Regions from separate parts of the Bariatricus sp. HCP28S3_D3 genome, predicted to be linked through region 3. Evidence: predicted binding sites of a transcription regulator. Region 3 holds the regulator's gene; each other region holds the start of a gene.
What was found. Region 3 encodes NrdR, which represses ribonucleotide reductase genes. Its sites were predicted from a motif close to CACAANATNTTGTG; they were not measured.
Positions count from the first base shown of each region.

Region 1: nrdD (anaerobic ribonucleoside-triphosphate reductase) is a predicted target of NrdR. The motif match lies at 1,379-1,392, and genes of this name have one in related genera.
Region 2: nrdD (anaerobic ribonucleoside-triphosphate reductase) is a predicted target of NrdR. The motif match lies at 2,046-2,059, and genes of this name have one in related genera.

Region 1 covers NZ_JBQHTK010000017.1:5,194-8,477, reverse strand. Annotated here, with positions in the region: gene nrdD (anaerobic ribonucleoside-triphosphate reductase) at 1-1,313, opposite strand, end outside; tRNA gene ACTNB3_RS11020 (tRNA-Trp) at 1,850-1,920, shown strand; gene ACTNB3_RS11015 (helix-turn-helix domain-containing protein) at 2,043-2,258, opposite strand; gene ACTNB3_RS11010 (hypothetical protein) at 2,362-3,162, shown strand.
Region 2 covers NZ_JBQHTK010000003.1:71,083-74,366, forward strand. Annotated here, with positions in the region: gene nrdD (anaerobic ribonucleoside-triphosphate reductase) at 1-2,030, opposite strand, end outside; gene ACTNB3_RS03885 (hypothetical protein) at 2,340-2,537, opposite strand; gene ACTNB3_RS03890 (L-2-amino-thiazoline-4-carboxylic acid hydrolase) at 2,623-3,123, opposite strand; gene ACTNB3_RS03895 (hypothetical protein) at 3,151-3,284, opposite strand, start outside.
Region 3 covers NZ_JBQHTK010000001.1:76,057-79,340, reverse strand. Annotated here, with positions in the region: gene ACTNB3_RS00345 (prolyl-tRNA synthetase associated domain-containing protein) at 1-200, opposite strand, end outside; gene ACTNB3_RS00340 (PRC-barrel domain-containing protein) at 419-676, shown strand; gene ACTNB3_RS00335 (NUDIX domain-containing protein) at 707-1,423, shown strand; gene nrdR (transcriptional regulator NrdR) at 1,556-2,005, shown strand; gene coaBC (bifunctional phosphopantothenoylcysteine decarboxylase/phosphopantothenate--cysteine ligase CoaBC) at 2,054-3,253, shown strand.

The DNA of each region.
Region 1 (3,284 bases), on a different contig from region 3:
ACAAGATTGATCGTCACAACTCCCTGATTAAATCTTCCGTAGTATTTGTGGCTTCCATCCGGATTGCGCTGAGAATCTTCTACCGTCAGGAAAGAACGGCATCCCATACAGGTGTACACATCGCCCTGCTTCAGTTCTCGCATCTTCTTTGCGGAAATGTAATCCGGAACCATACGTTTTGCGGTACATTTTGCTGCCAGTTCTGTCAGATACCAGTACTTGGATTCTTCTGTGATATTATCCTCATCCAGCACATAGATCAGTTTCGGGAAAGCCGGAGTGATCCAGACACCCTTCTCATTTTTAACTCCCTGCATACGCTGGATCAGTACTTCTTCAATGATCATCGCAAGGTCATCTCTGGTCTGTCCTTCCGGGACCTCATCCAGATACATGAACATAGTCACAAACGGTGCCTGTCCGTTACAGGTCATCAGCGTGATCAGCTGATACTGGATCGTCTGGATTCCGCTCTTCACTTCCTCACGGAGACGACGCTCTGTCACTTTTTTGATGATTCCTTCATCCAGTGATTCACCGGATTCCATTCTCTCCTCAATCACACTCTTACGGATTTTCTGACGGCTCACATCCACAAACGGTGCCAGATGAGACAGTGTAAATGACTGTCCGCCATACTGGTTGCTGGCTACCTGTGCTACGATCTGTGTGGTGACATTACAAGCAGTAAAAAAGCTGTGCGGTTTCTCAATCATCGTTTCGCTGATCACCGTTCCGTTCTGAAGCATATCCTCCAGGTTGATCAGATCACAGTTATGTTCCTTCTGTGCAAAATAATCCATATCATGGAAATGGATGATTCCTTCTTCATGTGCACGTACAATCTCTTCCGGCAAAAGGACACGGCGAGTCAGATCCTTACTTACTTCTCCTGCCATATAATCTCTCTGTGTCGAATTGATGACCGGATTCTTATTCGAATTTTCCTGCTTCACTTCTTCATTCATGTGTTCCAGAAGAGACAGAATTCCATTATCTGTAGTATTGGACTTACGAGTCAGTTCTCTCTTATAACGATAGCGCACGTACTTCTGCGCCACCTCATACCCACGCATCTCCATAATTCCGGTCTCTACCATATCTTGTATATCTTCCACATGAACAGCATGTGTCATCTCTTCTGCCTTCTGAGCAATGGTATCTGCGATCGCCAGAATCTGATGCTGATTCATCTGATGAATCGGTGCAATCTCCTGATTAGCCTTCTCAATCGCATTCACAATCTTAGTCTGATCAAATGATACTTCTTCCCCATTCCTCTTGATAACCCTTGTTTTTACTACTGTATCCATATATTTCTCCTTACCTTTAACCCCTATCAACATCTACCAAATGTTGCGTCACTTTTGCGTTTCTCCACTATATTTGGTGGCTACGTTATCTATCATACACCAATCCATGGCAAAATAAAAGAGCAAATCGCCATATTTTTAAAATTCTTCATTTCCACATTTTTTCAGAAAATTGCAACTCTTATCTTTGAATCAAAAATAATTTCTGCCAATTATATCGGTGTCTACCAACGTACATATACAACTCAAGAACTTCGAAATGAAATACATTATTTTCTGATTATCTTAATTCAGCTTAATGACCAAGCCGATATACTAGTATAGCGAATACAGCAACAAATTGAAAACAAAACGTAATACTCCCCAACCACTACGTTCTAAAACAAAATAATTACAGATTAGCACGTAAACCTCAACTTTCACTCCCATTATTTTTTTACTTCCCGGCACTCTATTTTCAAAGATATTGATTGACAAATATTACAAACTATGGTATAAGAATACAGTGTGATTTCACGCAAATCAATTCAATACATAGGGGATTGGTCAAATGGTATGACAGGAGTCTCCAAAACTCTTAGCGGGAGTTCGATTCTCTCATCCCCTGTTAAAAATCTAGTAAAAGAAAGGCTTTTCGTATGCCTACTAGAAAAAGTTAACACGAAAGTTAACACAAGAAAAAAGCAATGTTATGTGTACAAAACAATTTGTATTCATACCATTGCTTTTTTATTTGTCTTGTGCCATAGTTTTAGAAAATATCATTATATCTTCTATTTGACAATCTAAGATGTTACACAAGACATCAACTGTGTGTGTTGAAATATATTGATTCTTTCTCATACGTGATAATTGACCTGCTGATACATGAAAATCTTTTATCAACTTATATTGTGAAATGTTTTTTGATTTTAATGTTGTCCAAAATGGGTCGTAAGTTATCATAAGGCAAATCCTCCTACTTGCATAATACCCATATATTGGCTATAATAATATTAGCCATAATCGGCTAATATTTTAATAAAACAAAGGAAGAGAGGTTTTGTTTATGGAATTATTTGCCACCTTGTTATGTATGTGTTCAATGTTTGCAGGATTCATTTTTATAATTATGCTTATTGTAAACAAAATAAGGAAAAAGCCTAAAAAGAAACTTTATTCTAAAGGCTTATTGATTTCTGTAGTTGTTTTCGTTGTAAGCATTGTATTGTTTGCAGTATTTGAAACACCAGAAAGCAGGGCAAAGTATGAACAGCAACGACTTGAAGAGCAAAAAGAGCAAGAGAAAGAAGAACAGGCAAAAAAGGAACAAACAGAAAAAGAACAATCCGAAAAGGATAAAAAAAAGAAACCAGAAAAAAAGGAAGAGGAAGAGAAAAAGAAGACAGAAGAAAAACCGAAAAAAGAAGAATCAACTAAACAAACCAAAGAAAGTACGGTTTCCGAGGACAAGACAACAAAAGATTCAACAGAGGAAGCCATAAAGGAAAAGATTATAAAAGTTGTGGGAGAAGAAAATTTGGAAACGTTTAACTATGTTCCAGATAACAATTTTGCATTGATAAAATTTAAAGGCAGTGAAAACTTAACCTCTAAAATGACAGTAGAAGGAATGTATATGGATATTGCTAACATTTTAAAAGGAATCCAAGAGGACATAGATGTTAATGTTGATATTAATGTTACTTATCCTTTACAAGATTCATATGGAAATATTGAAGAGGATATTGTTATTAAAGCAACTTTCAACAACGAGACAATCAAAAAAATCAATTTTGATAATTTTCTTTCTAAGAATATTCCATCTATAGCAGATGAATGGTGGAATCATCAAGCATTAACCTATTGATATATAGGATGAGAAAAATGCCCCTAGAATCTCAAAATACGAGGTCACAGGGGCATATATAAACAGGGCATAGAATGAGAAAAATATACAGGGCAAAATTTCATTAAATTTTTTATGTTTCT
Region 2 (3,284 bases), on a different contig from region 3:
TTGGTCAGATTATTACTTCCGCATACCGGGCAGACATCCATCGCAAGTTCTTCATGACCGCAGTCATCACAATATGCAAGCGATAGATTTACACCTTCATAAAATCCCATATCCATCGCACGGCGTACCAGTGACTTGATTGCTTCCACGTTATAATTGATTGGATATTTCACATACTGGATCTTTCCACCGTTGCACAGATCCCAAAATCTATTCTCCAGATCCTGCTTCTGGATCGGAGTGATATCTTCGGTCACATGGCAATGGAAACTGTTGCTCACATACGCACGATCCGAAACATTTTCCACAATACCGTATTTCTTACGGAACTGCTGTACCTGAACGCCGCAAAGATTTTCTGCCGGAGTGCCGTAGATCGCATACAGATGCCCATCCTCTTTCTTGAACTCCTGCACCTTTTTATTGATATATTCCAATGTTTCCAGTGCAAACTCCCCGTCTTCCACCAGAGACTTTTTATTATACAGCTGTTGCAGCTCATTCAGCGCCGTGATTCCAAAGGATGCTGTCGCCGATTTGAGAAGTGGCTTGATCTTATCATGCGGTTTCAGATGACCGCCATAAAATCCACCCTCACAGTATGCCAGCGGATTGGTTGACGCACGCAGCTCGCCGAGATAATCATAGGTACGAATATGCAGCTTCCGAATCAATTCCAGATAATAATCCAGCACTTCAAAGAAATCCCGGTTCTCCTGCCTTGATTTTGCAAGGATCATCGGAAGATGCAGACTGACTGCCCCGATATTAAACCGCCCGACAAAGACCGGTTTGTCATCATCATCTGCCGGATTCATTCCGCCTCTTTCATACCACGGTGAAAGGAACGCCCTGCATCCCATAGGGCTTACGATCTTCCCATATTTCTTGTACATACTTGGAACATACCCTTTTCCGGTAAGGCTCAGCCAATCAGGATACATCGTTTTTCTCGAACATTCAATCCCGGCTTCAAACAGATCCTCCGCCGGAGCTCCCGGTCCATGAAGCTTCTCATCATACAGAAATACAAGTTTCGGGAATAATACCGGCTTTTTATGTCCGGCCTTACCCTGACCGTTCTTGCGAACCTCCAGCATAGTTTTCGTAATCAGCTTTCCATATTTACTGATATTCGTTCCACTCGTCACGGTGATGAACGGATAGTCCCCGCGGCTTGATGAAACAGAGTTGAATTTATATTCCCATCCCTGGAAGCCCTGCTCCATCTCTTTTTCAAGATCCTTCCACGCTACTTCCTGTGCGGCCTCTTCCGGAAGCCCCAGTGAACGATATTTTTCAAGATGTAATTTATGTGACTTCTCGGCATATGGCTCCAGGATCTCATCCACACTCGGCACCGTAAATCCTCCGTACTGCTGGCTTGCAGCGCTCAGCACAATATCTCCGATCACATCAAAGGCTGTGTCCAGTGTCTTGGGTTCATTATACCACAGATTTCCCATCTCGAACCCTCCGGTCAGAACATTTTTCACATCAAACAGGCAGCAGTTCATCGTATCCCTGCGCGCTGACATATCGTGAATATAAATATACCCTTCCCGGATCGCCTGAAGCTCCTCCACAGTCAGGAAAAATTTCTTATAAAGCTCTTTGTTCAATTCATTGAAAATCAGACTTCTCTTCGTAGACACCAGCGCACTGTCCGTATTACTGTTCTCCTTATCCCCGATGTACATGATCGACTGGCTCTTCCGGTAAACCTCATCCAGCATGTGCACAAAATCCTGCTTATAATTCCGGTAATCCCGGTAACTCTTTGCCACGATCGGATTCACTTTCTCCAGAGCGCCTTCCACCACATTGTGCATCTGGGCAATCTGAATCTCCTTCACTCCCAGCTCAAGGACCTTCTCTTCCACAAACCGGCAGATGAACTGAATGTCTTCCTCCGTAAACTGAATCAGGGCACGATAGGCAGATTTATTGACAGCCACAACGACTTTCTGTACATTAAATTCTTCTTTCGTTCCGTCCTTCTTGATCACTCTGACATCTTTCAGATCCATAAATCGTCTCCTTTCTACTATATATTGTGTTTGTTGTATTATTTTAAAACAATATTATGTGCTTTATTTTGCTTTTCTATTTTACCATTTCTCCCGGATTAAGTCAATGTTCTTGTATTTACTGCTCCAAATATAAACATGAAAAAGTTGATGTACGCTCTTGGCACGTAGCCCGCAGTAAATGCTGGTTACTGTGTGAAAAGTAACATGAAAAAAACAGACATTCCACGTATGAACACGAAACATCTGCTTTTTCTAAATCCCCCTATCCTTTAAATTATCCACAGTTTCGACCATAATCTGATGATCCTATTCCGGCTGCTCGGCCTCCTGTTCAGGTAGCACGATTCCACAGCAGGTGAATGACCCGAATCCTGCGGATGCAATAATATTTCCACAGACCGGACATATTCCTTCTGCGTTAGTTTTTTCTTTTCTCTCAGTTCTTTTCTTGTTTTTCCGATTACATATCCCATTTACATTTACCTCTCTTTGCTGTTTTTTCATAGCTTTATTGTATCTTCCATTTAAAAAAAACAGCAACCTACGAAGCGTAGAGCAACTGTGTGCTAGGCAACCATGAGACTTCCTTCTATTTCTTTCTCCTCACGAACCGGATCTTACACACCTCATCCCCATTCGCAATCGTCGCGGGCAGATCCAGCTCGCATCCGAAACTCTCCGCAATTCCCCTGTCACCACACATCGCATGATCACAGAGCACCCGGATTTCCTCATCCGTACATCCCTGCTTCTGCCACGCTTTCACCAGCGGACAATAATTAAAATCAATATCCAGATGATCATCCGTACACTGCTTGATATCCATCTCAAAAACCCACTGTGCAAACTTCGAAAACAACGTTTTCTTCAGCCCCTTCAGCGAATCCCTGCCGCCTGCCTTCTTTCGCAGATTTGCTCCCTGATAAAGACCACATCTGCGGATCGCATCCGGCGCATACTCCTTCGAATCCAGCCCTTTCTTCTTCGCCTCATCACAAAGCAAATACATCCAAAGCGCCCGGTGCTCCAACTGCTCCCTGATCGCAACAATAAGAGGATTCTTAATCTTTGGTTCATTTTTAATACTCATCTCTTCTTCCTCCTTCACTCCAATAGTTCATCTAAAGATTTTAACAATCACACACAACACCAGATAAATAACCGGAATATCTGCCTTCAGTTCTTTTGCCTTCTCTCTCAAATTCACTTTCCTATCCTCACCATCCCCAACAAAACTATATTCTCTTAACC
Region 3 (3,284 bases):
AAATTCTTGCATACCCCGATCTGCAGTTCCTTCTCGATTTCCCGGCAGTCTTCAATGGTGTTGGCAATATCATGATCGACACCTTCATAGGGAATCTGCAGTTTGTCAAGAAAATCATAGACCCTTTCTTCTTTCGCCAGGCGTTTGGAACAATCCGGTTTGGAGGTGAAATGTATCTTACTGACATGAATGGTTTCCATAGTAAAGTCCTCCTGATGTAAAAATGATGAAATAATTGTATATGTGTAGTAAAATACTAGTGTACTGATAATTAATACTTATATCATAGCATGAAATCTGCAGTTTTCAAGAAAAAGCATGGAAGAATCAGGTCCGGAAGCCGGGAAACATCATATACTGGCAATAAGAAGAGTTCGGAGTGTGTGCCGTGAAAGAAAAATGTGACAAAGAAAACCGGATCCGTTTTTGCGAACTGAGAGAGAAGGAAGTAATCAACACCTGTAATGGGAGACGGCTGGGGTGTGTGACGGATATTATACTGGATAAGTGCTCCGGGACAGTGGAGGCTATCATAGTGCCGGGACCGGGGAAGGTGTGCGGGCTGTTTGGATATGATGCGGAATATATTATTCCGTTTGAATGTATCTGCAGAATCGGGCCCGATATCATTCTGGTAGAAATCTGCGAAGAGAAATTTTTAAAAACGTGTAAATAAGAAATAAAAAAAGAAGGAGAGGAATTGAAAATGGCAGCATTTTTGGAGAACATTGCCCCATTCACGGGAAACGGAAAGAAGAATGATAAGGGGCAGGATCTGGAAGAATTTCTGGAAGAATATGATCCATATAAATATAAGAACCCCTGTGTGACAACGGATGCGGTTGTATTTTCCTGGTCGGATAAGGGAGTGGAATCGAAAGGGCCGAACCTGGATTCTGTATGGAAGGTTCTGATGATCAGGAGAGGGAATCATCCGTGCATCGGATGGTGGGCTCTCCCGGGAGGGTTTATTAATCTGAGGGAGAATCTGAGAGATACGGCGAAGCGGGAATTGATGGAAGAGACCGGTGTGGACGACCTGCCCATGGAACAGATCGCGGTGTATGGAAATGCGAACCGGGATCCGCGAGCGCGTGTGATCACCTCTGCATATATGTCTGTTGTGGAGGAAACCAAAGTGACGGTGCATGCAGGAGATGATGCGGATGCGGCTCTGTGGTGCGAGATTTACTGTGAAAGCGGCGCCTGGGAAAATGTAGAAGACGGAGGCAGGAAAAGAAGCCATTTCCTCAGATTGGAGAATAAGGCATATGAACTGGAACTTACGGCTGTGGTAGAAGAGGATTTAAAAGGGGACATTGTGCAGGAAAGAGACTTCCAAGTCATGGATACAAATCAGATAGCCTGCGACCATGCGGCAATCATTGTACAGGCATGGCAGATTCTGAAAAGCAGACTGTAAGTATTTCGGGGAATTTTGTTTGACAAGAAAATAGTCTACATTTATACTATTAATATTGAGGAAAAGGTCGCCACACGGGACCATAGCGTTTTCCGGGGTGTGTGGGGAGAGAAAGAGACAGGAGGATAGAAGATGAAGTGTCCATATTGTGGTAACATTGATACCAGAGTTATTGATTCAAGACCGGCTGATGACGGGACATCGATCAGGAGAAGACGTTCCTGCGATGCCTGCAGCAAGAGGTTTACAACGTATGAGAAAGTGGAGACGATTCCGCTGATCATCATTAAGAAAGACAATACCAGGGAACAGTATGACCGTGCGAAGATTGAAGGCGGTGTTTTAAGGGCATGCTATAAGAGACCGGTGCCGACTTCTGAGATCCAGAAGACGATCGACACGATCGAGACCGATATTTTCAGCCGGGAAGAGAAGGAAATTCCGAGCAGTGTGATCGGCGAGATCGTGATGGGACATCTGAAAGAACTGGATGCGGTTGCTTACGTCAGATTTGCATCTGTTTACAGAGAGTTTAAAGATGTAAATACATTTATGGCGGAACTGAAGAAAATTCTGGAATAATGTGTTCTGGAAGCGGACAAGTAAACAGACGAAGGAGTGTACACTTTGATGGAGCAAAAGAAGACAGTTGTACTTGGAGTGACGGGCGGAATCGCCGCGTATAAGACAGCGTCGCTGGCAAGTATGCTGGTTAAGAACGGGTATGATGTGCAGGTACTCATGACGAGGAATGCAACGAATTTCATCAATCCGATTGTATTTGAGACTTTGACGAAGCATAAGTGTCTGATCGATACATTTGACCGGAACTTCGAGTACAGCGTGGAGCATGTCGCACTCGCCAGTGTGGCAGATTTGGTAATGATTGCCCCGGCGACTGCGAATGTGATCGGGAAACTGGCTCACGGAATTGCAGATGATATGTTGACCACGACTGTGATGGCTTGCCGACGATGCCCGAAATTCATTGCGCCTGCGATGAATTCGGAGATGTATCTGAATCCGGTAGTGCAGGATAATCTCGCGATCCTGAAAAAATACGGATATGAAGTGATCGAGCCTGCCGAGGGGCATCTTGCATGCGGAACGAGCGGAATCGGAAAAATGCCGGAACCGGAAGAGCTTTATGAATATATTTATCATGAGCTGGCATGGGAAAAGGATATGATCGGGAAGAGGGTTCTGGTCACTGCAGGGCCGACGCAAGAGGCCATTGACCCGGTGCGGTATATCACCAATCATTCTTCCGGAAAAATGGGATATGCGATGGCGAAAGTCTGTGCCGCAAGGGGAGCCGATGTCACGCTGGTGAGCGGACCGACTTCCATTCCAAAGCCGATGTTTGTGAATGTGGTTCTGGTCACGACGGCAAAAGAGATGTTTGAGGCGGTCCGCAGAGAGGCTGAAAATGCGGATATTGTCTGCAAAGCGGCCGCGGTTGCGGATTATCGCCCGAAGTATGTGAATGATCAAAAAATGAAGAAATCCGGTGAGCAGATGGTTCTGGAACTGGAGAAAACGGATGATATTCTGAAATACCTTGGAGAACATAAAAAACCGGGACAGTTTCTGTGTGGATTTTCTATGGAAACAGAGAACATGGTTGAGAATTCCAGAGCAAAACTGGAAAAGAAAAATCTGGATATGATAGCGGCAAACAATCTCAGGGATGCCGGAGCCGGTTTTCAAGGTGACACGAACAGGATGACTCTGATTACCAGAGAAAACGAGACTGCACTGCCTCTTCTGAGTAAGGAAGAGACGGCGGCGCGGATTCTGGATATGATTCTGGATCAGATGAATTCATAAATAAAAATCATGGTAACTGTTCAGAGCCAAC